DNA from 3 places in the Citrobacter sp. GW821-FHT07H02 genome. Region 3 is predicted to be linked to each of the others. Evidence: riboswitches for the same ligand, from Rfam matches in the RefSeq annotation. Region 3 holds a riboswitch; each other region holds the start of a gene.

Region 1 (10,635 bases), on a different contig from region 3:
TGTCGCAAGTGGACGTCCCGATCACTTTCACCAGCGCATTTGGCTGCGCGCCAGCGCCGACGGCGCCCATATGGCAGTCAAACGCGCCGCCGGAAATCACCACGCTTTCTGGTAAACCGAGGCGCTGCGCCCACTCTGCACAAAGCGTTCCGACGGGAATATCGGCAGTAAACGTTTCGGTAAACATCGGGTAAGACAAGTGGTGGTTAAGCAGCGGATCAAGTTCGTCGAAGAAACTGGCGGGGGGGAGTCCTCCCCAGCTTTCATGCCACAGTGATTTGTGTCCGGCGCTGCAGCGACCACGGCGAATATCCTGCGGGCGGGTGGTGCCGGAGAGCAGGGCGGGCACCCAGTCGCACAGCTCAATCCATGAAACGGCGGCTTGCGCGACGGCGCTATCCTCACGGGTGACATGTAAAATTTTGGCCCAGAACCATTCGCTGGAGTAAATGCCGCCAATGTAACGGGAGTAATCAACCTTGCCCGACGTATGACACAGGCGGGTAATCTCTTCCGCTTCTTCTACCGAGGTGTGGTCTTTCCACAGCACAAACATCGCGTTTGGGTTGTCGGCGAATTCCGGGCGCAGGGCCAGGACATGACCGTCGGCATCAATGGGGGCAGGTGTGGAGCCGGTGCTGTCAACGCCAATCCCGACCACCTCTGCGCGCTGTGATGCGCTGAGTTCAGCCAGGACGGTTTTCAGTGCGGATTCCATCGACTCAATATAGTCGCGCGGATGATGGCGGAACTGGTTATTCGGACCGTCGCAATAGCGCCCTTCCTGCCAGCGTGGATACCACTCTACGCTGGTGGCGATCTCTTCGCCGGTGGCGCATTCCACCGCCAGCGCTCGTACAGAATCACTGCCAAAATCGAGGCCAATTGCAATCGCCATCGTCTTACTCCATCCAAAAAAACAGGTATGGAGAAACAGTAGATAGTGGGGATAAAAACCGTCAGGCAGGATCCGCTAATCTTATGGATTAAAATGCTATGTCATCGCAAAGTGTGACGCTGTGCAAATAATCAATGTGGACATTACTGCCGTAATTATAGACACTTTTGTTACCCGTTTTCATCGCCTCTGATGTGTGCCTTTTTTACAGAATGCTTTTCACCCGCGGGATTGATGGTCTGTCACTGAAATCGCGGTGGCCGGAAGCGGTGAAATTGAAGGTGCCTCATGCAATATGGACAATTTGTTTCTTCACAGAACGCCCGGAGTAATGAATTTATGGCTGAAATACAAAATGATCCTCTGCTGCCGGGGTACTCGTTTAACGCACATCTGGTGGCGGGGTTAACCCCTATTGAAGCCAACGGATACCTGGATTTTTTTATCGACAGGCCGTTGGGGATGAAGGGTTACATTCTTAATCTGACCGTTCGCGGCGAAGGGGTTATCAATAACCACGGGAAACAGTTTATCTGCCGCCCGGGGGATATTTTACTGTTTCCGCCAGGCGAAGTTCACCATTATGGACGCCATCCCGACGCCAGCGAGTGGTATCACCAATGGGTCTACTTTCGCCCGCGAGCCTACTGGCAAGAATGGCTGGCCTGGCCGACAATTTTTGCTCAGACGGGATTTTATCGTCCGGATGAGGCCCATCAGCCCCATTTCAATGACATGTTCGGTCAGATTATTAACGCCGGGCAGGGAGAAGGGCGCTACTCTGAGCTACTGGCGATAAACCTGCTGGAGCAACTGCTGTTGCGCCGCATGGAAGCGATCAACGAATCGCTACACCCGCCGATGGATAACCGTGTGCGAGACGCCTGCCAGTACATCAGCGATCACCTGGCGGACAGCCATTTCGATATTGCCAGCGTGGCGCAGCATGTTTGCCTGTCGCCTTCCCGTTTGTCACACCTGTTCCGTCAGCAACTTGGCATCAGTGTGTTGAGCTGGCGTGAAGATCAGCGTATCAGTCAGGCGAAACTGTTGCTCAGTACAACACGAATGCCGATTGCCACCGTTGGGCGTAATGTGGGGTTTGACGATCAGCTCTATTTCTCCCGCGTCTTCAAGAAATGTACCGGGGCCAGCCCAAGCGAATTCCGTGCCGGATGTGAATAAAAAGTGAATGATGTGTCTGCAAAAGTGTCATAACCCGTAAACTATTCAGATAAATGATGGCTTGACGAAGTGAGAGAGGGTTTGCAGAATCCCAGCTTCGTAAAACTGACGGGCATACTATGCAAGCATTGCTGGAACACTTTATTCTCCAATCCACCCTCTATTCGTTAATTGCGGTCATGCTGGTGGCATTTCTGGAATCGCTGGCATTGGTCGGTCTGCTCTTACCTGGCACGGTACTGATGGCGGGGCTGGGGGCGCTCATTGGGAGCGGAGAAGTGAATTTCTGGCATGCCTGGCTGGCGGGCATTGTGGGATGTTTACTGGGCGACTGGATCTCTTTCTGGCTGGGGTGGCGCTTTAAAAAACCGTTGCACCGCTGGTCATTCATGAAAAAGAACAAAGCGCTACTGGATAAAACCGAGCATGCGCTGCATCAGCACAGCATGTTCACCATTCTGGTGGGGCGTTTTGTGGGACCCACCCGCCCGCTGGTGCCGATGGTAGCAGGAATGCTGGATCTGCCGATCGCGAAGTTCGTCATACCCAATATCATTGGCTGCGTGCTGTGGCCGCCTTTCTATTTTTTGCCGGGGATCCTGGCCGGTGCGGCGATCGATATTCCCGAGGGCATGCAGAGCGGCGGTTTTAAATGGCTGTTACTGGCCACGGCGCTGCTGCTGTGGGTCGCGGGCTGGCTGTGCTGGCGGTTGTGGCGTTTCGGTAAGGCTGCCCCCGATCGTCTGACCTCCTATTTGCCGCGTGGCCGCTTGTTGTGGCTGACCCCGGCGCTCCTCGCTATCGGCGTGATGGCGCTGGTGGCGTTGCTACGCCACCCGCTGATGCCGGTCTATCTTGATATTCTGCGAAAAGTCGTGGGTTACTGAGTTCGGTTTATGCCGGATGGCGGTTTCACCTTATCCGGCCTACACGCCGCCATCCGGCAATGCTATTTATGCTTTAATCCCCAATAGCGCCGACGCGCTGGAATGACCGCTTAACAGTTCATCCGTGGTTCCCTGCCACGCAATGCGCCCGTCAGCCACCACGACGGAACGTGTCGCAATACGCGCCGCGTCCTCTATGCTGTGAGACACCATCAGCAAGGTCAATTGCCGTTCGCGGCACACGTCGCTGACCAACGTCAGCATTTCCTGGCGCAGGGCGGGGTCGAGTGCGGAAAACGGTTCGTCGAGCAGCAGCACCGGCTGTTCGCGGACCAGGCAGCGCGCCAGCGCCGCACGTTGGCGCTGACCGCCGGAAAGCTCGCCCGGTAAACGCGCCATCAGGTTATCGATGCCCATCTGGCGGGCAATATGCTGAATTTTCTCCCGCTGGAGCGCATTGAGCTTCAGTCCCGGATCAAGCCCAAGACCGATGTTTTGTTGCACCGTCAGATGGCTGAACAGGTTGTTTTCCTGAAACAGCATCGAGACCGGGCGACGGGCCGGGGGCGTGGTGGTGTGATCCTCGCTTTCAATCAGCAGAGTACCGCTGGCGGGTGCGAGGAATCCCGCAACGAGATTCAACAAGGTGCTTTTCCCGGCACCGCTTGGCCCCAGCACCGCCACCTGTTCGCCGCGTTCCACAGAAAGCGTAAAACGCATCGGCAAATGGTGATAAAGCCAGGTGATATCAGTCAGAGTTAGCATGTCGCCCCGGTAGTTTTTCAATCACGGTAAAGAGCATAAAGCAGAGTATCAGCAGCAATAATGCCGTTACCGCACCGTCCTGACTGCGGTAAGAGCCAATCTGCTGGTACAGATAAAATGGCAGTGTGCGGAAATCATCGTTGCCAAACAGGGCGACGACGCCAAAATCGCCAATCGAAAGTACGCAGGCAAACGCCAGCGCCTGCGCCAGCGGCCGTTTCAGTGCGCGCAGTTCCACCACGTTCAGGCGTGACCATCCCTCGATCCCCAGCGACTGGCACAGCATACTGTAACGTGCCGTCACGTCTCGCATAGGGTTCTCCAGCACTTTCAGTGCGTAAGGAATCGCCATTAACGCATTGGTGAAAATCACAATTCCGTCTGCGGATTCCGGCAAACCGATACTGTTGTTCAGCAGCAGAAAAAAGCCTGTTGCCAGGACAATACCGGGCATGGCAAGAATCAACATGCCGCTCAATTCCAGCGTTTGACCTGCCAGCACCTGTTGCCGTGCCCGCAGTTCTCGGCTACTCCACAACAGCATCATGGTCAGAACCACGCACAGCAAACCGGCGGCCAGTGCGATCCGCAGTGATGTCCACAGGGCCTGCCAGAGCACAGGTTGTGCGAGGACATCCAGCAAATGGCGGTTGAAACCGTCAACAATGACCGCCAATAGCGGAGGCAGCAGTAGCAACAGTGCCAGAATAATCAGCGCTGCGTCGGTCAGGCGGCTATGCAGGCGATCGTCCGGATCGCGCCAGCCTTGCACCAGCGTCGTTCCCGGCGCAATGGCCTTGCTTAAACGCTGGCTGAGCAGCACCAGCGCCAGGCAGCATGTCATCTGGATCAACGCCAGTATTGCCGCCCGCGCAGGATCGAAGTCGTAACTGAGAGCCTGATAAATCGCCAGCTCGATGGTGGTGGCCTGAGGGCCGCCGCCGAGTGAAAGTACGGTCGCAAAACTGGCGAAGCAGAGCATAAAAATGAGCGCCGCCACCGGAGGGATCTGCCGACGTAACCACGGCCACTCCACAAAGCGGAAAAAATTCCAGCCGCGCATGCCTAACTGCGCCGCGAGCTGTCGCTGTTCGCCGGGGATGTTTTCCAGCGCCTGGAGTAGCAAGCGGCTGGCCATCGGCAGATTAAAAAAGACGTGCGCCAGCAGAATGCCCTGCAACCCGTAAGGCGAGAAACGCCACTCCAGCCCCAGCGCTTGCCAGAGTGTGGCGAGCCAGCCCTGGCGACCGTAGACGCTGAGAATACCGAAAACGGCGACCAGTACCGGCAGAATCAGGGTCATGGCGCACAAGCGTAATAACGCCAGACGACCGGGGAAACGGCGTCGGTAAAGCGCCCTGGCAAGGAAAATCGCCGGGACCACCGATAACAGCGCTGAGAGAAACGCCTGCCAGAACGAAAAACGCACCACGTGCCACAGGTAGCTGTCCTGCCAAAGCGAGAGCCATTCTCCCTGCGGCGCGTTAAGCCAGAGCGCCAGAAATGCGGCCAGAGCAACCGCCACTATCAGCGTGGCGGCAGAAAGTCCGGGTATCAGCCAGCCGGGAATTAACGGCTGACGGCGCGTTGCCATTCGCTGATCCATGCCTGACGTTGAGATGCCACTTCAGCAGGAGTGAACTCCAGCGTAGTGGCCGGTTTGGTCAACTGATCAAACCCGGCGGGTAGAGTGACGTTGGTGACAGGGTACATCCAGTTGCCGGTGGGGATGGCGTTCTGGAATGCCGGAGAAACCATAAATTTGAGGAATTTCTCTGCCAGTTCCGGCTGTTTGCTGGCGGCGGTACGGGCGGCGACTTCTACCTGCAGATAGTGGCCTTCGCTGAAGTTTGCCGCAGCGTAATGGTCTTTTTTCTCTTCGATAATGTGATACGCCGGAGAGGTGGTGTAGCTCAGCACCAGATCGCTTTCCCCTTTCAGGAACAGGCCATAGGCTTCGCTCCAGCCTTTGGTGACGGTGACCGTTTTGGCCGCCAGTTTCTGCCAGGCTTCGGGGGCCTTATCGCCATAGACTTTCTGCATCCACAACATCAGTCCAAGACCCGGCGTGCTGGTACGCGGATCCTGATAAATCACGCGCCATTTCTGGTCGCTTTCAACGAGCTCCTTCAGGCTTTTAGGCGGGTTTTTCAGCTTGTTTTTATCATAAACAAACGCGAAGTATCCGTAGTCGAAGGGGACAAAGGTCTCGTTCTGCCAACCGCCAGGTACGTTGACGGCATCAGGCGCAATGCCGCTTTTCGCAAACAGGTTGGTTTGCGTGGCGGCCTCGAGCAGGTTGTTGTCCAGCCCAAGCACCACATCCGCTTTGCTGTTCTTCCCTTCCATACGCAGGCGATTAAGCAACGAGACGCCATCTTCCAGCGCCACCATTTTCAGTTCGCACTGGCAGTCGGCTTCGAAAGCTTTCTTGATGGTGGGACCGGGTCCCCAGTCGGCGGCGAAAGAGTCGTAGGTGTACACGGTCAGGACCGGTTTAGCGAAGGCCGGTGCAGCACACAGCACCAGTAAGGGAAGACATTTTTTTAACACTTTGCACCTCAGTAAAAGAGTGGCAAAGGACTTGAGCATTAGCCTCAAATCCCTTCGCCGGCGTTATCCGGATCAGGTTCGACGGGTATTTTCTCAGCCCGCGCACATGGCGCAGCACCCCGTTGAGAACGGCACATTGTAATGATTACGTGAAGAGATCAAAAGGGTTAAGGATCCGGTGGGGCAAACCACGCCGATTTAAAGTCGAACCAGCCGAGCGTATTCATCCGCAAGCCGCGCATACTGCGCTGTCCCTGAATGATCAGCCAGTGGTGAATGAGCGGCACAATCGCTTTGCTGGCGAGCAACTGTTGGCACCACGCGGCCAGATTCATCTCGCCTGCGTGCCATTGCGCGGCATCTTCCTTCCAGTCTCGTGGGATACAGTTTTGTAGCAAAGGCACTTCGCATAAGTGAGCGAATAGTGAGAAATCGAGCGGCAACGTAAAGTTGGCGCTATTTAGCCAGATGTCGCTTTCGATCTCGCCTGCGTGCCACTGATCGTAGTCGATCTCCTGAATATTCAGGTGAACCTGATGTTCTGCCAGCAGGTCGCTCATGATCTGGGCGATAACCCGATGTTCAATGTGTTCGCGATAGTACGTCAGCGTCAGGGTTTCCAGACCCGCAGGTTTTTCACCGCGCCCCGGCCGGGCATGGTGCCAGCGGGGCAGTAATCCATAGGCGGGGAACCACAGGCGCTGGTACTGCTCATCGGCGTGGTAAAGCAAATGGGTAGGGGAAAGCACGTGGCTTACCCACTCTCTGACGTGCTGATTGGCACCGCGATGGGTTCGCGCATCAAAGAGTAAATAGTAACAGCCTTCCTCAAGACGACTCTCAATGGCCTTTTCACTTTCTACAGTGCCTTCGAGCATCAGGCCGCACGTCGGTTCTTCGCTAATGTCCGGCAACACCCAAACATTCACTTCATCAATGAGTGCCCGATAGCCAAAGTAATCGTCAAAGGCGTGGATCTTCAGCTGATTACGCGTATTGCGCATCACGGCATAAGGGCCAGTACCTATTGGATGGCTGGAGAAATTGTTCAGGGTTTCCCATTCTCGCGGCAGGATCATCGCCGGAACCTGGCCTAACAACCACGGAAGCCAGCGATCGGGTTGTGAGAGATGGACATCCAGCGTCCAGGTTGTCGGAGAGACAATCTGCGTGATGTGCGAGTAGAGCGGAAGGGCGTTGATGCGCGTGAGAGACGCCACCACATCTTCCATTTCCAGCTCTCGCCCGTGGTGAAAGTGAATCCCCGGTCGCAGAAAGAATCGCCATTGCAAAGGAGAAATTTGCTGCCAGTGATGGGCAATATCGGCTTCCAGTTCCCCATTTTCCTCATTTACGCGGGTTAGCGCGCTGAAGATTTGCCGGGCGATGTGGGTTTCAGAACGGCGTAATGCGCTGCCCGGCAGCAGGTTGTGCATCGGTCGATAGTAAAGCACACGCAGGATATGTCGGCCCTGACGGAAGCTGCGCCCCAGATGTGAAACCAGCATTTGCCGTACGGCCGTTTTGTCACCGACTAATTGCACCAGCTGGTCTATGCGGTCCTGCTCCAGCAGGTCCTCCGCCCGCTGTTGCTGTAGCGCAAGTCCGGTGTAGAGGAAGGTCAGGCGTGAGCGTTTACCGCGTCCGACTTCGGCTTCCCAGGTCAGCCAGCCGCGCGCCTGCATGGTGTTCAGCAGCGTACGCATATGGCGGCGGGAGCAACTTAACAGTTCCGCCAGCTCATTCAGCGTGGTGTCTTGCGTTTTTCCATCACAGCATTGCCACAGACGGATGAACTGTTGTTGCAGACGACCTGAAGACATAAAAGAGGAACTCCTGCGAAAAACTCAGCAATTTTATAATCCCCATATTAGGCCAATAATGGATTCCGATGAAGCAATATGGAGAGGTCGACTATGCGTCCGTTTTTTCTGCACTACTTTACCGCGACAGAAGGGTTGTCCTGGTTGGCTTGCCTGAGCGCGCCGCAGCGCTTAAAGGTGCTCGAAGAACTGATGCAATGGGAGGTGACAGCCTGACCTCTGAGGTCCAAATTGCAGACATCATGTGTGACTGAGTATTGGTGTAGGCTCTGGCCTAAAATCACCCGCCAGCAGATAATACCTGCTGGCTTTTTTCGTTTCAGCAGCACAATTAAGGAACTGTATGCTCTGGATTATGACGATGGGGCGGCGTCTTAACGGCGTTTACGCGGCGTTCATGCTGGTGGCTTTTATGATGGGCGTGGCAGGCGCGCTTCAGGCACCGACGTTGAGCCTGTTTTTGAGCCGTGAAGTGGGGGCGCAACCGTTTTGGGTCGGGCTGTTTTATACGGTAAACGCCATTGCCGGGATCGCGGTGAGTCTGGGGCTGGCAAAACGTTCGGATAGCCGGGGCGACCGCCGTCGACTGATCATGTTTTGCTGTCTGATGGCCATCGGTAACGCGCTGTTGTTTGCGTTTAATCGCCATTACCTCACGTTGATTACCTGTGGCGTACTGCTGGCATCGCTGGCGAATAGCGCCATGCCGCAGCTGTTTGCGCTGGCGCGGGAGTATGCAGACAGTTCGGCGCGGGAAGTGGTGATGTTCAGCTCGGTGATGCGTGCCCAGCTCTCGCTGGCGTGGGTGATTGGCCCGCCGCTGGCGTTTATGCTGGCGCTGAATTATGGCTTCACCACGATGTTTGCTATTGCGGCCGGGATCTTTGCTATCAGCCTCGTGCTGATTGCGTTGATACTGCCTTCGGTGGCGCGCGTTGAGCAACCCGTTGATGCGCCTGAAACGCCGACCGGCGGCTGGCAGGATAAAAATGTGCGGATGTTGTTTATTGCCTCCACCTTAATGTGGACCTGCAACACCATGTACATCATTGATATGCCGCTCTGGATTAGCAGCGATCTTGGGCTGCCGGATAAACTGGCGGGGATCCTGATGGGGACGGCAGCAGGGCTGGAAATTCCGGCGATGATCCTCGCGGGCTATTATGTGAAGCGCTTCGGAAAGCGGCGCATGATGATCACGGCGGTCGCGGCAGGCGTCCTTTTCTATCTTGGACTTATCTTTTTTCACAGCCATGCGGCGTTGCTGGTGTTGCAACTGTTTAATGCGGTGTTTATTGGCATTATCGCGGGTATCGGGATGTTGTGGTTTCAGGATCTGATGCCGGGGCGGGCGGGGTCGGCAACAACGTTGTTCACCAACAGTATTTCAACGGGAGTGATCCTGGCCGGAGTTATCCAGGGCGCGGTAGCGCAAAGTTACGGGCATTTTGCCGTCTATTGGGTGATTGCGGCGATCTCTGTGGTGACGCTGGCGATGACCGGACGAGTAAAAGATGTTTAATTTTGCCGGGTGGCGGCTTCGCCTTACCCGGCCTACACGGACTTTGTAGGCCCGTGCAAACGAAGTGCCGCCGGGCAATTCTCCCAGGCGGCACCTGGGGTTAGCGCATAAACACCGGTTGCTTCTCTTCATATGCCGTAATGGCATCTTCGTGTTGCAGTGTCAGCCCGATGCTGTCCAGACCGTTCATCATGCAGTGGCGGCGAAATGCGTCGAGCGCAAAGGGGTAGGATTTATCTCCCGCTTTTACCACCTGAGCCTCCAGGTCCACGTCGAATGTGATGCCCGGATTCGCCTGCACCAGGGTAAACAGTTCATCCACTTCCGCATCGCTTAACTTTACTGGCAACAACTGATTGTTGAAGCTGTTGCCGTAGAAAATATCCGCGAAGCTGGGGGCGATGACCACTTTGAACCCGTAATCCGTCAGCGCCCATGGCGCGTGCTCGCGTGAAGAACCGCAGCCAAAGTTTTCCCGCGCCAGAAGAATGGAGGCCCCTTTATATTGCGGGAAGTTCAGTACGAACTCCGGGTTGGGCTGCTGGCCCTGTTCATCCAGGAATCGCCAGTCGTTAAACAGGTGTGCGCCAAAGCCGGTACGGGTGACTTTCTGCAAAAACTGCTTAGGAATAATGGCGTCGGTGTCGACGTTGGCGGCATCCAGCGGGACAACCAGGCCTGTATGTTGGATAAATTTCTCTGCCATGGTGGTTTCCTTATTTGATGCTGCGAATGTCGGCAAAATAACCGGTAACGGCGGCGGCGGCGGCCATGGCCGGGCTGACTAAGTGTGTGCGTCCACCGCGTCCCTGACGACCTTCAAAGTTACGGTTGCTGGTGGAAGCGCAACGTTCACCCGGATTCAGGCGATCGTTGTTCATTGCCAGACACATGGAACAACCGGGTAAACGCCACTCAAAACCGGCTTCAATGAAGATCTTGTCCAGACCTTCCGCTTCCGCCTGGGCTTTCACCGGGCCAGAGCCTGGCACGACCAGCGCC
Region 2 (10,635 bases), on a different contig from region 3:
AGCGACTCATTCAGCGCCGCGCAGTTAAGCGTTATCAGTGGTTTTTCGCTGCGTGCACTGCTGGCATGGAGCGCCCTGACTACCAACTCTTTACCGGTTCCCGAGTCGCCATGAATCAATACCGTGGCATCGGAGGGCGCCACCATCGCAATTTCAGTGAGCAAATGCTGCATCGCCGGGCTTTCGCCGATCATGCCGAACTGAGCGGCAGAGGCTGAAGGTGATTCAACGCCAGCGTTTCGCGTATGTGCCAGCGCTTTCTCGAGAGTGTCCTGTAAGCTGTCGAAATCCAGTGGTTTAATTAAGTAATCCAGCGCGCCCGCTTTAAGCGCCTCTACTGCGGTTTCTACGCTGGAGTACGCCGTCATAATCAAAATGGGAATCGCCGGATTCAGCGCTTTGATCTCTTTAAGCGTTTCGATGCCGTCCATTTCGGCCATACGCACATCACATAACACCAGATCAAAGACATGTTCGCGTACCCGCTCTACGGCCTCGCGCCCACCGTAAGCCAGCGCCACGTCATAGCCCCACCCACGAAGCAGCGCCTGTAAAATCGTGCAATGGCTGATGTCGTCATCCACGACCAGAATATCGATTTTTACGCGTGTCATCCTTGTCTGTCCTGTTCTCTCGCTTTGATCGGTAGATAAAGAGTAAAGACGGCGCCTTTACCTGGAACGCTTGTCGCCTGAATGGTTCCGCCGTGTTGCTCAACGATGTTCTGTACCACCGCTAATCCAAGCCCGGTACCGTCGGCTTTGGTCGTAAAGTACGGCGTAAATATCGCATCCAGGTCTTCTGCCGCAATCCCCTTCCCACTGTCGGTGACCACAATTTTAACGCGATCGCCTGCGCATTCGCCCACCTCGACCGTAATGACGCCCTGATGACCAATAGCATGAATCGCGTTCAGATACAGGTTCAGTAATACCTGCGTTAGCCTGTCAGGATCGGCCTGAACAGCCGGCAGCGACACATTGGCGGTAAACTGCAGCTGAATCGCCCTGCTTCGCGCATCCTGGCTAACGAGCTGTAACGAGTGAGTGATGATGTCATTGAGATCCACCGACTGCAGCGTCAGATGCGTAGGCCTTACCAGTTCCAGCAGTTCGCTCACCACCCGATTTAACCGATCGGCCTCTTTTGCCATCACCTGCGCCAACTCATAGGATTCGCCACCCGCAGGTGAGCGCTCGGCAAAATACTTCGCCAGCCCTTTGATGGAAGAGAGCGGGTTGCGAATTTCATGCGCCACCCCCGCCGCCAGATGCCCGAGCGCCACCAGCTTCTCTTTGCGTTTCATCTCGTCCTGTAACAGCTGACGAGAACGCAAGTAGCGACGATACAAGAAATAAGAGAGCATTGTTGCCAGCAATACACCCGCCAGCGCAGAAAGCACAATCACCGTATTGCGCCACTCTCTTGCCTGAGTCGCGACCAGATCGCTGGCGTCAAAGGCAATAAAAATGGTCTGTGGCGCGGATGCCGCTTGTCCGCCACTCTCCTCACAACGTGGCATGCTGCGCATGCCATGCCGTTTTGACGCAAACATGGGCTGGAACTGACGATAAATTTCCAGCGCCGGTGTCGGTTCTCCGCCATTCTGGTGAATGGCGATCGGCCGCCAGCTTTCCTCATCACCGGGATTTAACTGGCGCATTTCGTCCGCAGAGTAGAGTGATTTTCCGACGCGCCCGGGGTCGCTGTGGGTCACGATATTGCCCTGCGCATCAGTGATGGCAAACCACAGTACGCCCGGTTGTCCGGCCATTTCCTCCAGCAGGGTCTGCTGCTGAGCATGGTGCATACGCATTCCCATCCCCACCCGAGAGCCAGATTCCAGTGCACGGATCAGCACGCTGCCTTTTTCCAGTAGCGTTTGCCGCGCAGCGTCGCTCTCACGTCCGTAATCCCGCAGGGTCATGACGGAAAAAAGCCCCACCAGAACGAGAATGGCGGCAGGCAGAACGCCACTCAGCCATCTCGCCACCGTATCCTTATGTTGCCGTATATCACGCATACGTTCTCTCTATTGCCAGATCATCTCCTTGTTCCAGCAGAAATCATGCCACTTTTCGCGCCCTGCAACCCTGTCTTTAGACACAAACTGCTGATGCTACTGAGTAAAAATGACCCGCTGCGAAAATCAGGCGAGTCATTTTTACTCGCTTTAGCCACTCAACGGCTGATATTTCTCCCGCAGACTGGGGATGGAACACCTGGCATGGAAGATGCAAAAGGGAAGGAAGATAACCAACAAGAGGACAAAATATGAAACGGAATAACACGGCGGGTCTGGCGCTGATCGCACTATCCCTGATGGTTCTGGGTTCCAGCCCAGCCATCGCCCGAAATCACTGGGGAAATGACAACAGTGGGATGAGGCAACAAAATGTCAGTGCGCTCACAACGGAACAGCAAGCCGCCGCCCAGAAAATCGATGATGATTACGACTCGCAGACCCGTTCGTTACGTCAGCAATTAACGTCCAAACAGTATGAGTACAATGCGTTATTAACCGCCAGTTCACCGGATAGCGCGAAAATTAGCGCCGTGGCGAAAGAGATGGCCTCTTTGCGTCAGTCGCTGAATGATCAACAGGTGAAACGCGATATTGCGATGGTGGAAGCAGGCGTGCCGCGTGGTACAGGAATGGGTTGCGGTGGCGGCGGGTATCATCGGGGTGGCGGCCATATGGGGATGGGCCACTGGTAAACCCCGTTGAATCAGAAACTTTTCTCTTGCGGCTGCCAGCGACAGAAGTCTTCATTCGCCACCAGTAGCAACTGAGATCCTTCAGGCGCCTCCAGCCATGCCACGCTCACCTCAACCGACGAGCGACTCTGGCGGCGCTCAATATGGCTGATTGCCCACGCGTCTAAATCGGGCTTCAGCGTTTCGCCTTCGCAGGTGGTGATGGTTTGATTGGCGTGCCAGCGTCCCTGGCGTAAAACCACCCGCCCCTGACGCAACGCGTCGCTGGTCTGGCGGATTTGATCGGCGCGATAGCGGTATAGCGCAATTTGATCGCTGGAAAGCTGCTGTTTCTGCCCGCCAACCTCACGCTGCATAAAGCTCAGTTCACCACGATCGTCGAATCGGGCGCGAATATGCTCTGCCGGTTTACCGTAAACGTTGAATTCAATCAGAGAAAGCGTATCACCTTGCCAGCGATATTCAGCCGTGGTCGTCTCGCCGCTGCGCCATGGGCTAAAGACGGAAAGCAGATGAACATCACCGCCGGAATCTTTACGCCAGACACGCACCGCCCCCTGATCGTCCGCGTAACCGCTGGCCGTAAAGGGGGGAAGCGAAGAGTGCTGACTGCACGCGGTCAGCAATAGCGCGCCTGCCAACGTCAGCGTACGACGCCAGACAGACAAAAGGGGCGAACCCGCCCCTTCGCTAAAACTGTTCACTGCCACGCGAATTACTTAACTGCGTCTTTCAGTGCTTTGCCAGAAACAAATGCCGGCACGTTAGCTGCGGCGATTTTGATTTCTTTACCGGTCTGCGGGTTGCGGCCAGTGCGCTCAGCGCGGTGGTTCACTTTGAAGGTACCGAAACCAACCAGTTGTACAGCATCGCCTTCTTTCAGAGACTCAGTAATAGCAGCCAGAGTGGATTCCAGAGCAGCTTTAGCCTGGGTTTTGGACAGTTCTGCTTTGTCTGCAATTACATCAATCAGTTGAGTCTTGTTCATAAGTTATCCTTACAATGTGTTTATCGCTTGCTAAGCATCGAGTGCGACGAAAATGCCAGAAAAGCACTCTCCTGCATACACGCACCGATAGCCACTTTTTTTCGCCCCCCAAATGTAGACCAGACGGGGGGCGGAAGGGAAGCCTTCAGGCATGACAAATCAGGCGTTAAATCACGTTTTCTGGTCTCATTGCGGAAAAATTATACCGATATTACTCTCGCCGGACTCGCGCAGGTCTGCGCGTAACCCTTTTATCAGCTCAATATCGCGTTCTTCGCAATCGGCCAAAAGTCGGAATATTTCCCACTGAATGTCCCATTCTTGCTCAACCGCAGGGTTCTCTTTGAGCTCTTCATCGGTCATTTCACGACCAGCTTGCGTCATTTCCAGCATCGCAACGGTGGTAATAGACGTCTTACTGACTTCAATCGCATGCTCCAGCGTTTCACCACTCAGACGCGAGTGCATCAATTCGCTTAATGCCACACAGGCATCAATCGCGGGATAAACGCCGTACAAATCGTAATCATCTGCCGACGGAATGGCCTCTTCAAACTTTTCCAGCTGGCTGTCGAAATTGATTTTCGCATCTTTGACCGTCAGCACTTCCCAAATCAAATCCAGAATTCGGCGGTAAATCTGCCCATCGCCAAATTCAGTTTGCTGACAGAACATGGCGTAGTTGGGGTACATGCGTTCGCACAAACAGGCCATAAAAGTGACATGCTGCCAGCTTTCCAGCTTCTCAAGGCGCAGATGAATCGGGTTTTGTAACATGATGAGATCTCGAAAACGATAATTAGCGGAAGTGTACCTGAATCAAGGCTGAATTTCTTGCCAACGCGCAAATGCCGGACGGTCCGACGCCACCGCGTCAGCCCAGCGCGTAGGCTCGGGTAAGCGATACCCTTTCATACAGCGTTGTACCCACGCAAGGGCGCTGTCCAGCCCAACCCGGTGCCCGGTCGAAACAAACAGTGGATTGCAGCGCGCTTTGCTACGCCAGACCCATGCCAGCTGCTCGCCCTTATCCATTAACGGCGCCAGCGCGCCGGGTTCGGCAGAGAGAGGGTCAAATTTGCCGCACAGCCGTTTTTTCGCCACGCCGATGGTCGGCACATCCACCAGCAGCCCAAAATGGCTGGCAACACCGAGGCGACGCGGATGAGAAATACCGTGGCCATCGACAAACACTAAATCAGGCTTATGCGAGAGTTGCTCCCACGCGGCCAGCAGCGCGGGATATTCACGAAAGGAGAGAAAGCCAGGAATATACGGCATGGTGGTGGCGATGCGCGCCACCTTGTACTCCACCAGCTCAAGCGAAGGATACTTCAACAGTACCATTGCGGCTCGCGTCACTTCACCGCCCTGCTCAAACCCAACATCAGCGCCTGCGATCAGATCCGGAGGATCGTTATCCAGACGATCCTCGCGGGAAACCGATGCAGCCAGTTCAAGCTGTTGAGCGCGTAGCGACGCGAGATCCATGCCGATCCCTTACTGGTGATACTGCGCTGAAATCCGGTGTACTGCCTCCACAAAGGTTCCAGCATGTTCTGGCGGCACATCCTGGTGAATGCCGTGCCCAAGGTTGAAGACGTGGCCTTCACCCTGGCCGAATCCCGCCAGAATCGTCGCGACCTCTTCTTCAATACGCGCCGCTGGTGCATACAGCATGGAAGGATCCATATTCCCCTGCAGCGCCACTTTATGTCCTACGCGACGACGCGCATCGGCAATGTCTGTGGTCCAGTCGAGTCCCAGCGCATCACAGCCCGTTTCCGCCATCGCTTCCAGCCATTGGCCGCCGCCTTTGGTAAACAGCGTGACCGGCACACGACGCCCTTCATTCTCACGCAGGAGACCATCGACGATTTTATGCATGTAATAGAGCGAGAACTGCTGATAATCGCGCCCGGTCAGCACGCCGCCCCAGGTATCGAAAATCATCACCGACTGCGCGCCCGCTTTGATCTGCGCATTGAGATACAACGTGACGCTTTTCGCCAGTTTATCGAGCAGTAAATGGAGCGCCTGCGGGTCTGCATACATCATCTTTTTAATGACGGTAAAGGCTTTGCTGCTACCGCCTTCCACCATGTACGTTGCCAGCGTCCATGGACTGCCGGAAAAACCAATCAACGGGACTTCGCCTTTCAGTTCGCGACGAATAGTGCGTACTGCATTCATCACGTAGCCCAGTTCATCCTCGGGATCAGGGATTGGCAGTTTTTCGACGTCGGCTTTGCAGGTCACCGGCGCGGTAAAGCGCGGGCCTTCTCCGGCTTCAAAGTAAAGCCCCAGGCCCATCGCATCCGGAATGGTCAGGATGTCCGAAAAGAGGATCGCCGCATCAAGCGGGTAACGGCGCAGCGGCTGGAGCGTGACTTCGCACGCCAGCTCGGCATTTTTGCACAGTGACATAAAATCGCCCGCTTGTGCGCGGGTGGCTTTATACTCCGGGAGATAACGGCCTGCCTGGCGCATCATCCATACAGGGGTGACATCAACGGGCTGGCGCAGCAGCGCACGCAGGTAACGATCGTTTTTCAGTTCGGTCATTTTTACATTCCTTTAGCGTTATGCGTCCAGTGTATCATGTCACTCGTACTCTGCCCGACACATTGCCACCGTATCTTCGATCAACCGACGAGCGACAGTGCCCGGCGGCGGCAGTAGCGGAAGATCGTCATAACGATACCAACCCGCGTCCAGTAACTCCTTCGGATCGATAACAATCTCCCCGCTGTCGTACTCTGCCATAAACGCAGTCATGAGCGACATCGGGAATGGCCACGGCTGCGACGTGACATAGCGCAGGTTCTTCACTTTAATACGGCTTTCTTCCATGACTTCACGCGCCACCGCTTGTTCCAGGGTTTCCCCCACTTCAACAAATCCGGCCAGCACCGTATGCACGCCATTGCGATGGCGGGTATGTTGGGCGAGCAAAAGGGTGTCTTCACGGCGAATCGCCACAATAATGCAAGGCGCTATCTGAGGGTAATAGCGTTCGCGGCAATGACTGCACAACATGGCCCATTCGGTTTTACTCGGGTACATTGTGTGCCCGCAGTAGCCACAGAATTTATGTGAACGGTAAAACTCCGCCAGTTGCACGCCGCGCCCCGCCAGTTGAAACAGACCGACATCCTGATCGATAACCTGTCGTACGGACCCCATATCATGGCGGCGATGCTGCTGTACCAACCAGATGGGTTCGCCTTCCCACTCCCCAATCTGGAGTGCGCGCTGCCCCGTCAGATCAAAACTTGCCGCTTCGCCATGCGGCAGCTCTCCGCGAGGTAGCCATATTTTTTGCTCATGGCTGACAATCCACCAGCCGCTGTCTAATTTTTCAATTATACGATCCATATCTCTTGCGCTACCTTTGCTTCACAGGCATGTTGTTTACATTATTTTTACATTTTTGAGTGAGCAGTTTTTTGAATCTAAACTTGCGGAGTCAATCATGTTAAACCAGCTGGATAACCTGACAGAGCACGTCAGAGGAAGTAATAAACTGGTTGATCGCTGGCTACATGTACGTAAGCATCTGCTCGTGGCTTACTACAATTTGGTTGGCATTAAGCCTGGCAAAGAATCGTACATGCGCTTAAACGAAAAAGCGCTGGATGATTTTTGTCAAAGTCTGGTCGATTACCTTTCCGCCGGACACTTCAGTATTTATGAACGTATTCTCCATAAATTGGAAGGTAACGGGCAGCTTTTAAACGCAACGAAAATTTGGCCGCTGCTGGAAGCCAATACGCAACGCATTATGGATTACTACGACTCCAGCCTGGAAATGGCCATCGATCATGATAACTATCTTGAATTTCAAAAGGTTTTATCAGATATCGGCGAAGCGCTGGAATCCCGATTTATCCTTGAAGACAAGCTGATCATGCTGGTCTTTGACGCGATGCACGACAGTGCCAGGGCAAAACGTCCTGCTTGAGTTCGACGCTATTAACGCGTAACTTACCTTTGTCGCCCCCTTTACTGGGGGTTATTTCTTGTCGGAGTGCCCAGTGTGAAAGCACGGGCTGAGACCGTTAATTCGGGATCCGCGGAACCTGATCAGGTTAAAACCTGCGAAGGGAACAAGAGTCAATCTGCTATTGCATCGCCATTGCGGCGATCGTCTCTCTTGCTTCATCCGTCGTCTGACAAGCCACGTCCTTACTTTTTTGGAATGAGCTATGTCTGCAACAAAATTAACCCGTCGCCAGCAACGCGAACAAGCACAACACTTCATCAATACGCTGGAAGGCACCGCCTTTCCTAACTCCAGACGGATCTATATCACCGGCTCGCAGGCGGATATCCGCATCCCAATGCGGGAAATCCAGCTTAGTCCGACGTTAACCGGCGGCACAAAAGACCATCCACAATACGAAGAAAACGAAGCCATTCCGGTGTATGACACCTCGGGTCCGTACGGCGATCCTGATATCGCGATTAATGTTGAACAGGGTCTGGCAAAACTGCGTCAACCGTGGATTGACGCCCGCACCGATAGTGAAGCACTGACCGACCGCAGCTCTGCCTATACCAAAGAGCGCCTGGCCGATGACGGTCTGGACGAACTCCGTTTCACGGGCCTGTTAACGCCGAAACGTGCCAAAGCCGGGAAATGCGTCACGCAATTGCATTATGCGCGCCAGGGTATCGTCACGCCGGAGATGGAGTTCATCGCTATCCGTGAAAATATGGGGCGCGAGCGTATTCGCAGCGAAGTGTTACGCCACCAGCATCCAGGCGAAGGCTTTGGCGCACGCCTGCCGGAAAACATCACCCCGGAGTTTGTCCGTGATGAAGTGGCCGCCGGACGCGCGATTATTCCTGCGAACATTAACCATCCGGAATCTGAGCCAATGATTATTGGCCGCAACTTCCTGGTCAAAGTAAACGCCAATATCGGCAATTCTGCGGTGACCTCTTCCATCGAAGAAGAGGTCGAAAAACTGGTCTGGTCCACACGCTGGGGGGCAGATACGGTGATGGACCTTTCAACAGGCCGCTATATCCACGAAACCCGCGAGTGGATCCTGCGTAACAGCCCGGTGCCGATCGGTACAGTGCCGATCTACCAGGCGCTGGAGAAGGTCAATGGGATCGCCGAAGATCTGACCTGGGAAGCCTTCCGCGATACGCTGCTGGAGCAGGCGGAACAGGGGGTGGATTACTTCACCATCCACGCAGGTGTGCTGCTGCGCTACGTGCCGATGACCGCTAAACGGCTGACCGGGATTGTCTCGCGCGGCGGTTCAATTATGGCGAAATGGTGCCTCTCCCATCATCAGGAAAACTTCCTCTACGAGCACTTCCGTGAGATTTGCGAAATCTGCGCCGCCTACGACGTTGCACTCTCTCTCGGTGATGGCCTGCGTCCTGGCTCCGTTCGTGACGCCAACGACGAAGCACAGTTTGCCGAACTGCATACGCTCGGCGAACTGACCAAAATCGCCTGGGAATATGACGTACAGGTAATGATTGAAGGTCCGGGACATGTCCCGATGCAGATGATCCGTCGCAACATGACCGAAGAACTGGAGCACTGTCATGAAGCGCCGTTCTACACCTTAGGCCCATTGACCACCGATATTGCACCGGGTTATGACCATTTCACTTCCGGGATTGGCGCGGCGATGATTGGCTGGTTTGGCTGCGCGATGCTCTGCTACGTCACCCCGAAAGAGCACCTCGGCCTGCCAAACAAAGAAGATGTGAAACAGGGGCTGATCACCTACAAGATCGCCGCGCACGCCGCCGACCTGGCGAAGGGCCACCCGGGCGCGCAAATTCGCGATAACGCCATGTCGAAAGCGCGCTTCGAATTCCGTTGGGAAGACCAGTTTAATCTGGCCCTCGACCCGTTCACCGCCCGTGCGTACCACGATGAAACGCTGCCGCAGGAATCCGGCAAAGTCGCCCACTTCTGCTCCATGTGTGGGCCGAAGTTCTGCTCGATGAAAATCAGCCAGGAAGTTCGTGACTACGCCGCCGCACAAACCATTGAAGTGGGCATGGCAGACATGTCGGAGAACTTCCGTGCCAAAGGCGGTGAAATCTATCTGAAGCGGGAGGAAGCCTGATGTACCAGCCTGATTTCCCCACCGTCCCTTTCCGTCTCGGACTTTATCCGGTGGTAGACAGCGTACTCTGGATTGAACGCCTGCTGGAGGCGGGCGTGCGCACGATCCAACTGCGGATTAAAGATAAGCGCGATGAAGACGTGGAAGCGGACGTTATCGCCGCGATTACGCTGGGGCGTCGTTTTGACGCCCGGTTGTTCATCAACGACTACTGGCGACTGGCGATCAAGCACAACGCGTACGGTGTCCATCTGGGTCAGGAAGATCTCGAAACCACCGATCTGAAGGCGATTCAGGCGGCAGGGCTGCGCCTTGGCGTCTCGACCCATGATGATATGGAAATTGACGTGGCGCTGGCCGCGCGTCCTTCGTATATCGCGCTGGGGCATGTCTTCCCAACACAAACCAAACAGATGCCCTCCGCCCCGCAAGGGCTGGAACAGCTGGCACGCCATATTGAACGTCTGGCTGATTATCCTGCCGTCGCCATCGGCGGGATTAGCCTTGAGCGCGCGCCTACGGTACTGGCTACCGGGGTCGGCAGTATTGCCGTCGTCAGCGCGATTACGCAGGCAACAGACTGGCGTGCCGCCACCGCGCAGTTGCTTTCGGTAGCAGGAGCTGGCGATGAATGATCGTGACTTTATGCGCTACAGCCGCCAGATCTTGCTTGGCGATATCGCGATTGAAGGGCAGCAAAAGCTGCTCGCAAGCCACGTGCTGGTCATCGGTTTAGGCGGATTAGGCTCGCCCGCCGCGCTCTATCTTGCGGGCGCGGGCATCGGCACGTTGGTTCTGGCTGACGATGACGATGTACATCTGAGT
Region 3 (10,635 bases):
CACAGGCGCAAAAGCGATCGACTGGAAGTTGTCACACAACATTGCGACGCTTAAGCGTGTGAAAAACCAGCCGGGTATTAACGGTGTTAAGAACATTATCGCGGTCAGTTCCGGTAAAGGCGGAGTGGGTAAATCGTCTACTGCGGTGAACCTGGCATTAGCGCTGGCTGCGGAAGGGGCGAAGGTCGGCATTCTGGATGCGGATATTTACGGTCCGTCTATTCCCACGATGCTCGGCGCAGAAAATCAACGTCCAACGTCACCTGACGGCACCCACATGGCGCCGATCATGTCTCATGGGCTGGCGACGAACTCAATCGGGTATTTGGTGACAGAAGATAATGCCATGGTATGGCGTGGTCCAATGGCCAGCAAAGCGCTGATGCAGATGTTGCAGGAGACGTTGTGGCCCGATCTGGATTACCTGGTTCTGGATATGCCGCCGGGAACCGGTGACATTCAATTGACGCTGTCACAGAACATTCCGGTGACGGGAGCTGTGGTCGTCACGACCCCGCAGGACATTGCGCTTATCGATGCCAAAAAAGGCATTGTGATGTTCGAGAAGGTCGAAGTGCCTGTACTGGGCATTGTTGAAAACATGAGTATGCATATCTGTAGCCACTGTGGTCATCATGAGCCGATCTTTGGCACGGGCGGCGCGCAGAAGCTGGCGGAGCAGTACCGTGCTCAGTTGCTGGGACAGATGCCGCTGCATATTAGCCTGCGTGAAGACCTCGACCGGGGAACGCCGACGGTGATCAGCCGTCCTGACAGTGAATTCACAGCGATGTACCGAGAACTGGCTGACCGTGTTGCCGCGCAACTGTACTGGCAGGGTGACGTTATCCCGGGCGAAATTGCCTTCCGTGCGGTCTAATATTCGCTAATTTACGCCTCTAATCCGTTCGCCACATCAATATTAAACTGGTGTGGCGAACGCTTTTAACCTGCCATAGCTTCCATTTCGCTTATCTCGTTTAAAGATAACGCACATGTCTGAAATCGAAACGCAACGCGATGTAAGTTATGGCAGAACGCGTAAGAATGAGTTCGCGGTGAATAATTAAGAAAGCAGTTTCTGAGTTCCCCCTCTGAAAAGAGGGGGAAATTTGATTATCGGTGATAAAAAATCTCGCCGTCGTAGGCTTTCACGATTTTGCCATCGGTATCGTTGACCAGAACGTAAGCGCTGCCCATATAAGTCCAGTGAGTTCCCGCATCCGGAGCAGGCAGGTTGCGCAGTTGCCACTGTTTAATTTTGTACTCATCAGTAAGGTACAATTGCGGGACGGTATCCCCGGGTTTGAAATGGGTGAAGTCGGCAACAAATCCGCTTAATTCGTACTGAGCGATGCCTGTTTTGGCTCCCGTAGCGGCCCAGACGGTGCTGGTTGCTATCATCAGGGCGCCCATCAACATCATTTTCTTCATACCCATATACTCTCCACTTTCCACTCTATCGGGTCACAAAATTTAGCCGTGTATCATTCCCACTGCGTGGTATGTGTGACAAGCACTTTTTTGTAATCACACCTATTATTTCGTAAAAAGTGTAAACGAAAGCGCCAATAAACGGTATCACTAACCCGTAGTCCCTTTTGCGAACAGTGGTTTTAAGAATCATCCAGGTCAATTTTCGGTTTGCATTGCATGATGCAGACAACGTCGCTCTATATCCATGTTGAAAGAAGGGATTAATAATTATATTTTATTATCGCTCATCCTTAAGCGATTATTACTTACTTCGCATATCCAGCAAATTGGTCATTCTTCATTACGGCAATTTTATGGTTTTTATAAGTGATGATTTTATAGATCCCTTGTTGCCATGTGGCACCGTATCCACCGGATTCAATCACCACCGCCGGTTTACCATCGACCGTGACGCTCTCGTTAATTTTCCAGATGATTTTTAAGCCGTCATAGTGCTTGATGATTGTTTGGCTATCAGAAACAGCCTGGTGATGACCACACGTACCGGCAGCATCCTCGACTTGCGTACAGCCAGATTTCTCCAGGTTATCGCGATAAGAATGGCTGATAGCAAAAGCCGGAGAGGTGGCCAGTGTAGCCAGAACCAGAGATACAATTAGCGTTTTCATTAATAACCCTCGCTGTTGGCGTTTTTGTGATGGTGGTGAGTCTGTTCGGTTTTATTACTGTACAGCGCGTTGGCATTTTCTAATGCTTGTTTCTCCGCTGCGGCGTTAATTGCCGATTGGCGGTTTTGATCTGCGATATAGCAAGCATCGCGACTGACGCCCTGAGACTCGCATGCCGCCATACGAGAAGCGGAGGTCGAGCAGCCACTCAGAATAGCGCACGCGGTGGCCAGAATAAGAATAGCTTTCATCATATACCTTTATTTATTTGAAATATGTCTTCATCTCATCCCCTGTTATATAAAGGGGAGTGCCGTTATTAGAAACCGATACCCACGCCTGCACCCATCGCAAAATCATTATTGGTTGAATCGCTAATTCCTGCTTTGATAATGGTGTTACTGCCTGCGTGGAAAGATGCACCAACACTTAACGCTTGCTCATTTTTAAAAGAACCCACGCCAGCAGAAACCATCATGGCCTGGCTTGCCTGAACCTGCGGCATTGAAGCAATCGCAATTGCTGAAGCAGCGCCGCTGCGAGCCTCTTTTTTATTACTATCGACTTCATCTTTTAACGAATTGAACTGCGCATTGCTGCTGGCTTGCTGTTGAGTGAAAAACTGCTTCGCATCCTGAAGGTCTTGCGCGACATTTGCCGATTGTCTAGCGGTAGCGGTAATAGCCTGGCTATTACTGGCAACTTTCGATTGCGTCGCGGTATCGACTTTTGTCACCGTGGTGGTGACTCCATCGCGCCCATCTTTGCCATCTTTTGGTTTAGGGGCGTCTTCAAGGGCTTTAATGCGGTTGTCTTCGTGGATATTTTGATTCAATAACGCATGATTCACTTGCTGCTGGTCGGCTTTGTTAGTGGTGATTTGCGTTTGCAAATTCTTATCCCCACTTAAACGGTTCGCCGCTTCACTATCAACAGTGCTCTGATCCGCTTTGGTGTTGAATAAAATACCAATTTGATGATTATTCGAGGCAATTTGGCCAGTATGTAAATCGGCTTGCGTTTGAACATCATCCACTTTTTTGTTTACGACAATGACTGCATCTTTCGTGCTATTTAAATCAGCATCAACAGACGTAATGCGATTGGTATTATTTTGAATCTGATCCAGGTCGTATGTTTTAACAGACTCATCAACCCCTTTAACAGCGATAAAGGTATTTGTACCATCTATCGTACCGATATAACCAACGCTGGCAGCATGAGCAGAAGAAATGGCGATGGCGCTAAAAACAACGACAGAAACTGCAGATTTAACAAATTTCATTTAAACATTTCCACAAGAAATTAACATAAGTGTTATTACTGTTATTTTTAAGCGTTGAGACGGCCTTTGTCTCTTCCAGACAATATCTTACCGAGTGGTGACTAATTTCCTTTTTTAGTAACGCGAATAAACTATCCAGCAACGTGATAGGTTAAACTTTGATGTAGATCACGCATGGCACGAATAGCTAAAGTTTTGGGGGGTGAAAATCTGCTGTTATCCAGATCAATAGAAGATTAGAGAATAAATGGAAGGGCTGTTGAATTATATTTAATCTAAGAATGAACTGTTTGTAACCTGGGTTATTATTTATTTCTGATACTTTATTTTGTTTTTTCTGGTTCACTATTTTGAATTTTATTGATGATACGTAGTGTTAATATTTTAGATAGGATGGTTCTATTAGATGGCTTAAAGTAGAGTAAGTGATATTGATATGTAAAAAATATGCATAGCATTAATCACGGCTAGCATGCTCAATAACGTCATCTTTACGCTTTAACGAATGCAACACGGTGTTATCCGGATGAAATATTGACGGTAAAAATGGGCGTGATATGTACTGGCGTCATTTATCGTTTTCGCTTTCTTGCTGACCCTGAAACAGGGCTGGATATCAGCCTGCCAGCGAGGGCTTGCAATCGCCAACTGCTTTCCTTACTCTGTTAATAATCAAGCGATTTGTACTACTAACGACTCGGGGTGCCCTTCTTAAATGAAGGCTGAGAAATACCCGTACCACCTGATCTGGATAATGCCAGCGTAGGGAAGTCTGACACTGCTCGTGTCTCATCTTCTTCACGCGGGCAGGAGCTGAACATGCAGCCTGACCTGCACAGCCGCGCTCTGGCGGCTCGTACCTTGCACCAATTTCGAACACTTTCTCCTCTCACACACTGTATGACGAATGATGTCGTACAAACGTTTACAGCGAACACATTGCTGGCGTTAGGCGCTTCACCTGCCATGGTGATTGAACCTGAAGAGGCCGGCCAGTTTGCCGCCATCGCGAGTGCGCTTCTGATTAATGTCGGAACACTGACACAGGCACGCGCTGAAGCCATGCGCACGGCGGTGGAGCAGGCGCGCATTGCCAATACCCCCTGGACGCTTGACCCCGTCGCCGTGGGCGGACTCGATTTCCGTCGTCACTTCTGCCTGACGTTGTTGGCGCAGCAACCTGCCGCTATTCGCGGGAATGCGTCTGAAATTCTTGCGCTTGCCGGAATGTCTGCGGGCGGACGCGGAGTGGATACTACCGATACAGCCGCCTCGGCGTTACCTGCTGCGCTTGCCCTGGCGCGTCAGTACGGAAGTGTCGTGGTGGTGACGGGAGAGGTGGATTACGTGACCGATGGTCAACGCACCGTCTGTGTCACCGGTGGCTCACCTTTGATGACGCGTGTCGTGGGTACGGGGTGTGCTTTATCCGCGGTGGTGGCGGCAATCTGCGCGTTGCCGGGGAATACGCTGGACAATGTCGCCTCCGCCTGTAGCTGGATGAAGCAAGCGGGGCAAATAGCAACCGATCGCAGTCAGGGACCCGGCAGTTTTATTCCTGCTTTTCTTGATGCTCTCTATAACCTGAACGCGGAGGAATACGCATGAAACGGATAAATGCTTTAACCATTGCTGGCACGGACCCCAGCGGCGGTGCGGGAATTCAGGCCGATCTGAAAACATTCTCGGCCCTCGGTGCGTATGGTTGCTCCGTCATTACCGCGCTGGTCGCGCAAAATACGCGCGGCGTTCAGTCGGTCTACCGAATTGAACCTGATTTTGTCGCGGCGCAGCTTGATTCTGTGTTCAACGATGTGCGAATTGATACCTCCAAGATCGGTATGCTGGCGGAAACCGATATCGTTGAGGCGGTGGCCGAACGTTTACAGCGCCATCAGGTGAAAAATGTGGTGCTGGATACCGTCATGCTGGCAAAAAGCGGCGATCCGTTGCTTTCGCCTTCCGCCGTTGAGACGCTGCGAACCCGCTTGTTGCCGCAGGTATCCATTATTACGCCAAATTTACCTGAAGCCGCGGCGTTGCTTAACGCTGAACATGCGCGTAGCGAGCGGGAAATGCTGGAGCAAGGTCGCGCGCTGCTGGCGATGGGCTGCGGCGCGGTGCTCATGAAAGGAGGACATCTGGACGATGCTCAAAGCCCGGACTGGCTGTTTACGCGCGAAGGCGAGGTGCGTTTTACCGCCCCCAGAGTGAACACCAAAAACACCCATGGCACGGGCTGTACGCTGTCGGCGGCGCTGGCGGCGCTTCGTCCTCGCCACCAAAATTGGGCAGAAACGGTGCAGGAGGCAAAAATCTGGCTTTCTGCGGCGCTGGCTCAGGCAGATACGCTGGAAGTGGGCGAGGGGATTGGGCCGGTACATCATTTCCACGCATGGTGGTAATGGTAGTATACTGGCAACAGACTCGTCTGCCAGGAAAAAGATAAATGGAACAATCGCATACCCGGCTGATTGCGCAACTGAACGAACGAATTTCAGCGGCGGATAATACGCCGCTCTACATGAAGTTTGCAGAAACGGTCAAGAATGCTGTGCGTAGCGGAATTCTTGAGCATGGCAATATTTTGCCTGGTGAGCGTGATCTTAGCCAGTTGACTGGCGTTTCGCGAATTACCGTTCGTAAAGCGATGCAAGCGCTGGAAGAAGAAGGGGTGGTGACTCGCGCGCGCGGATACGGGACGCAAATCAACAATATCTTTGAGTATTCCCTTAAAGAGGCGCGTGGTTTTTCTCAGCAGGTGGTCTTACGCGGTAAAAAGCCCGATACGCTGTGGGTCAATAAACGCGTTGTCACCTGCCCGGACGAGGTGGCACAACAACTGGCGATTGCGAGTGGAAGTGATGTCTTCCTGCTAAAACGCATTCGCTATGTGGATGAAGATGCGGTTTCCATCGAAGAATCATGGGTGCCGGTGCATCTTATTCATGACGTGGATGCCATTGGCGTCTCACTGTATGACTATTTCCGCAGCCAGCACATTTTTCCCCAGCGTACGCGTTCTCGCGTTAGCGCACGTATGCCGGATGCTGAGTTTCAGTCACATATTCAGATGGACAGCAAAGTGCCGGTGCTGGTGATAAAGCAAGTGGCGCTTGATCAACAACAGCGGCCCATTGAGTACAGCATCAGCTACTGCCGCAGCGATCTATACGTTTTTGTGTGCGAGGAGTAGCTCTTCGCGCAGGGGCGCGCAATCTCCCCCGCGATGCCCAACCACCCAGGATGCCACTGCGTTGCCGAGCAGCACGGCATCTGCCAGTGACCAGCCGGATGACAGTCCGGCCAGCACACCTCCGGCATGGCTGTCGCCTGCGCCGATCGTGTCTACGACCTCGACAGGAAACGCCGGGACGCAGCCCGCAGCGTGCTGACTGAAGTACCATGCGCCGTCTTTATCGTGGCGCACGACCACCGGCGCTGAAAATCGCGCCAGCCATGCTGCGCCAAAGGCGGTCATTTCGGTGCTGAGTTCAAAACGTTCGGCGGCGATTTCCGCCTCCTGGCGGTTGAGAGACACCAGCGGACGCAGCGCCATAATCCGTGACATTAATGCGTCAGGAATATCGCCGATGCGTGGGCCAAAATCGATAAAAGGCGTCACGTCGTCCAGACTTTCCAGCCAGCATACCAGCCGTTCACCGCAAGGGGCGGCGAGCTGATAGCCGGAAAGGTAGAGCAAACTCTGGCGGGGGACGGACAACTGCGCCAGCCAGTCGCTATTCCACTGGTTTTCTACGCCGCTGAATGACATAAAGGTGCGCTCGCCATCAGGCTCCACCAGGGCCAGACACCAGCCGTTATCGCCTTCGGCGTTGTCGATAAGACTCAGTAAACCCTCTTTTGCCATTCGGTTACGGATAATATCAGCCCATACGCCCTGGCCCAGCGGCAGGGCATTGCTGGCTTCAATCCCCAGACGTTTTAAGGCCACGGCGATATTCAGCGCGCAGCCGCCAACATGCACACCCTGTTGTTTTAACTCAATGTCGCAGCCGCGCCAGGGCAGAGCCCAGGCATCGGCAATCACGTCAATCACCGCCGCGCCCACCACGGTGACAGGGCGACGGGTGGTCAGGGTCGGCAACAGATCTCGCAAGTGTGCGGCATTCATGATACCTCCCGCATTTGACGCAAACGCACCAGTTCGGTGGCGTAGCGATCAAAATCCAGCTGATTAACCGCATCCAGTTCTTGTTTCAGGTCCGGGGAGATAGCCCCAATACCGTTTAATGCACCGCAAATCGCGGTCGCCATCGCGCCAATGGTGTCGGTATCGCCGCCGAGATTGGCGCAGAGGATCGCGCAACGATTCGGGTCGGTCTGCGCCAGCTCCACCATCGCGATGGCGCAGGGAACAGATTCAATGGTACTGGTGCCCGCCCCGACGACCTGGTAAAGCTGTTCGCTGGCGGATTCAACGCCGTTGGCTTCACGAACGATCTTCAACGCCAGTTCCAGGCGGGCCGAGAGCGAAGCGCTAAAGGTGGTGATGCGTTTTTGCTGGGCGTGATGGGCGATGGCAGGCAGTGAGTCGACAATTCTCTCCCAGGGCTCGCCATCAATCGCACGAGATATCGCCCACGCGACCACCACGGCACCGGCCACCGCGAGATCGGACTTATGCGTTGGACTGGAGGCCAACGCCACCTCATCGATAAAGGTATCCAGAGAATGCGTCGGCAACAGGCAGCCTAATGGTGAGACGCGCATCGCAGCACCGTTAGTGACGCCGTTGTTCTCAAGCTCAGCCACCGGTTTACCGTTACGAATGGCGTTAAGCGCAATTTTGGATGTTGGGCCCAGCACGTTTTTGTTGAAAGCATCGAAGCGTTCCGCCCACGCCAGAATGTTGCGTCCGATCAGGTCAGGATTAATTTTCCCGTCACATTCGAGCAAGGCATCCGCCAGACACAGCGCCATGGAGGTATCGTCCGTAAACTCCGCACGATTAAAATAACAGGCGGCGTTGTTCTCCTCCGGGCCTGGCAGGAAGCGGTCAATCCAGCCAAAATGTGCTTTTACGCGCGTTCTTGGCCATAGCTCAGACGGCATTCCCATCGCATCTCCTAATGCTTGCCCGTAAAGAGCGCCGAGAATACGTTCAGCTTTCATTTTACTTCCCCTTTTGTCAGTGCAATATCGCGATCGTCCACGTTAATCGCGGTGATTTCCTTATCGGATTCGCGAAAGAAAATCATAAACAGGACGGCAATCACCGCGATCATCACCGCGCCAAATGTCCACATGCCCGCCCAGTTGAAGGTGAGGCCGTTTACCGGTTCTTTATACGCAAACATCTTTTCCATCATCATGCCGCCGAGACGGTAGCCCAGCAGACTGCCAAACCCCTGGCAGCAGAGCGTAATCAGACCCTGAGCCGCCGTACGCATATGAACGGGCGCTTTTTTGTCGACATAGATGTAGGCCGTTACGTAGTAGAAGTCGTAACTTACCCCATGAAGCAGAATGCCGAGGAACAGCAGGGCGTAAGTGAAGTATTCCTCTGCGCCGCCGTAAATAAAGAATCCGTAGCGAATGGCAGCGGTGATAAGACCAAGCAATAGAACCTTTTTAATACCAAAGCGTTTGGTAAAGAAAGGCAATGCCAGCATAAAGAAGATTTCAGAGAACTGCCCAAGCGTCATCCAGCCGGTCGCATTCTGCATGCCCACTTCCGTCAGATAGCCATTGGCGAAGATGTAGTAAAACGCCAGCGGCATGGCAAACAGGAATGAACAGAAGAAGAAGACCAGAAAGTTTTTATCACGCAGCAGGATCAACGCGTCCAGACCCAGCATCACTTTGAGATCCAGCTTGCCGGTACTTTTTGGCGGCGTATCCGGCAGGAAGAGGGCAAAGACGCCCAGCAATGCCGAGCTGCCCGCGGTGATAAGCAGCGGAATATTGGTCGGCGAGATATCGCTGTAACCCAGCATCTGCGGTAAGAATCCGCAGGCCAGACCGGAGGCTATCCAGCCGATCGTCCCCATGACGCGGATGCGCGGAAAGTCGCTTTCAACATCCCCTACGTTGGCAAACGCAATGCTGTTGGTCAACGCGATGGTCGGCATATAGGTGAGCGAGTAGGCCAACAGCAGCGGGAAGAAGCCGGAAAATGTGGTTTGCTGCGCGGCGAAATACATCAACACGGCGCCTGCAAGCATCAGTACTGCTAACACTTTTTGCGCGGAGAAAAAGCGGTCAGTTAACGAGCCGACGAGGATAGGGGAAAGGATGGCGGCGATGGCGGTACACGCGTAAGACCAGCCGATTTCACCGGCAGTAAAACCGCTTTTACTCAGCCACAACCACAAAGGGACGAACCAGGCGCCCCAGATAAACCATTCAACAAACATCATGAACGACAGCTTCACTGTAGTTTTCATCTTTAAATCCTTCATGACAGGTAAGGTACGCTCAGACACTACCATTAAATAATACCTTTAAAATACCTTTGAGCTGCAAATTTGACCGCTGTAACACTTTTTTGTACGTGAATCGTGCCAGCAGATAGCGCTGAAAAGTGTCTTAAAGTTGGAAAAAATGCCCACCTGATACCAGGCTTATGGCTGCCCGCAAAAAGGCGGGTCAGGATAATACACACTCCGATACGCAATCGGAATGACGGGAGCATAGCTATGACTGATATTGCGCAGTTGCTTGGCAAAGACGCCGACAGCCTTTTACAGCATCGTTGTATGACCATTCCTTCTGATCAACTTTATCTGCCCGGACATGACTACGTTGACCGCGTGATGGTTGATAATAATCGCCCGCCCGCTGTCCTGCGTAACATGCAGACGCTGTATAACACCGGGCGTCTGGCAGGGACCGGGTATCTCTCTATTTTACCTGTCGATCAGGGGGTAGAACACTCTGCCGGGGCGTCCTTTGCGGCGAATCCACTTTATTTTGATCCGAAGAACATTGTGGAACTGGCGATTGAGGCGGGCTGTAACTGTGTGGCCTCCACCTACGGCGTACTGGCGTCGGTTTCTCGACGCTACGCGCACCGCATACCATTCCTCGTGAAACTCAACCACAACGAGACGCTGAGTTACCCCAATACCTTTGATCAAACGTTGTATGCCAGCGTCGAGCAGGCATTCAATATGGGCGCGGTGGCGGTCGGCGCAACCATCTATTTTGGTTCGGAGGAGTCGCGTCGCCAGATTGAAGAGATTTCAGCTGCCTTTGAGCGTGCGCATGAGCTGGGAATGG

The links. A riboswitch is a leader RNA that binds a small molecule or an ion and turns the genes downstream of it on or off. The one in region 3 is predicted to bind thiamine pyrophosphate.
Region 1: linked by a shared signal. The riboswitch ahead of thiB (thiamine ABC transporter substrate binding subunit) and the one ahead of thiM (hydroxyethylthiazole kinase) in region 3 are both predicted to bind thiamine pyrophosphate.
Region 2: linked by a shared signal. The riboswitch ahead of thiC (phosphomethylpyrimidine synthase ThiC) and the one ahead of thiM (hydroxyethylthiazole kinase) in region 3 are both predicted to bind thiamine pyrophosphate.

What each region holds. Positions count from the first base shown of each region.
Region 1 covers NZ_JBWKPZ010000004.1:97,916-108,550, forward strand. Annotated here, with positions in the region: gene araB (ribulokinase) at 1-898, opposite strand, end outside; gene araC (arabinose operon transcriptional regulator AraC) at 1,238-2,083, shown strand; gene AC07NP_RS07435 (DedA family protein) at 2,203-2,970, shown strand; gene thiQ (thiamine ABC transporter ATP-binding protein ThiQ) at 3,037-3,735, opposite strand; gene thiP (thiamine/thiamine pyrophosphate ABC transporter permease ThiP) at 3,719-5,329, opposite strand; gene thiB (thiamine ABC transporter substrate binding subunit) at 5,305-6,288, opposite strand; TPP riboswitch at 6,320-6,420, opposite strand; gene sgrR (HTH-type transcriptional regulator SgrR) at 6,456-8,111, opposite strand; gene sgrT (glucose uptake inhibitor SgrT) at 8,205-8,327, shown strand; gene AC07NP_RS07465 (sugar efflux transporter) at 8,455-9,633, shown strand; gene leuD (3-isopropylmalate dehydratase small subunit) at 9,734-10,339, opposite strand; gene leuC (3-isopropylmalate dehydratase large subunit) at 10,350-10,635, opposite strand, start outside.
Region 2 covers NZ_JBWKPZ010000031.1:23,062-33,696, reverse strand. Annotated here, with positions in the region: gene zraR (sigma-54-dependent response regulator transcription factor ZraR) at 1-614, opposite strand, end outside; gene zraS (two-component system sensor histidine kinase ZraS) at 611-2,023, opposite strand; gene zraP (zinc resistance sensor/chaperone ZraP) at 2,275-2,718, shown strand; gene AC07NP_RS21690 (DUF1481 domain-containing protein) at 2,730-3,422, opposite strand; gene hupA (nucleoid-associated protein HU-alpha) at 3,434-3,706, opposite strand; gene AC07NP_RS21680 (YjaG family protein) at 3,893-4,483, opposite strand; gene nfi (deoxyribonuclease V) at 4,526-5,197, opposite strand; gene hemE (uroporphyrinogen decarboxylase) at 5,207-6,271, opposite strand; gene nudC (NAD(+) diphosphatase) at 6,311-7,084, opposite strand; gene rsd (sigma D regulator) at 7,182-7,670, shown strand; TPP riboswitch at 7,723-7,832, shown strand; gene thiC (phosphomethylpyrimidine synthase ThiC) at 7,915-9,810, shown strand; gene thiE (thiamine phosphate synthase) at 9,810-10,445, shown strand; gene thiF (thiazole biosynthesis adenylyltransferase ThiF) at 10,438-10,635, shown strand, end outside.
Region 3 covers NZ_JBWKPZ010000020.1:7,511-18,145, reverse strand. Annotated here, with positions in the region: gene apbC (iron-sulfur cluster carrier protein ApbC) at 1-880, shown strand, start outside; gene AC07NP_RS17795 (RcnB family protein) at 1,117-1,440, opposite strand; gene AC07NP_RS17790 (hypothetical protein) at 1,743-2,105, opposite strand; gene AC07NP_RS17785 (hypothetical protein) at 2,105-2,359, opposite strand; gene AC07NP_RS17780 (YadA C-terminal domain-containing protein) at 2,425-3,390, opposite strand; TPP riboswitch at 4,079-4,176, shown strand; gene thiM (hydroxyethylthiazole kinase) at 4,210-4,998, shown strand; gene thiD (bifunctional hydroxymethylpyrimidine kinase/phosphomethylpyrimidine kinase) at 4,995-5,795, shown strand; gene AC07NP_RS17765 (GntR family transcriptional regulator) at 5,840-6,586, shown strand; gene AC07NP_RS17760 (PfkB family carbohydrate kinase) at 6,560-7,525, opposite strand; gene AC07NP_RS17755 (ADP-ribosylglycohydrolase family protein) at 7,522-8,526, opposite strand; gene AC07NP_RS17750 (nucleoside permease) at 8,523-9,800, opposite strand; gene fbaB (class I fructose-bisphosphate aldolase) at 10,053-10,635, shown strand, end outside.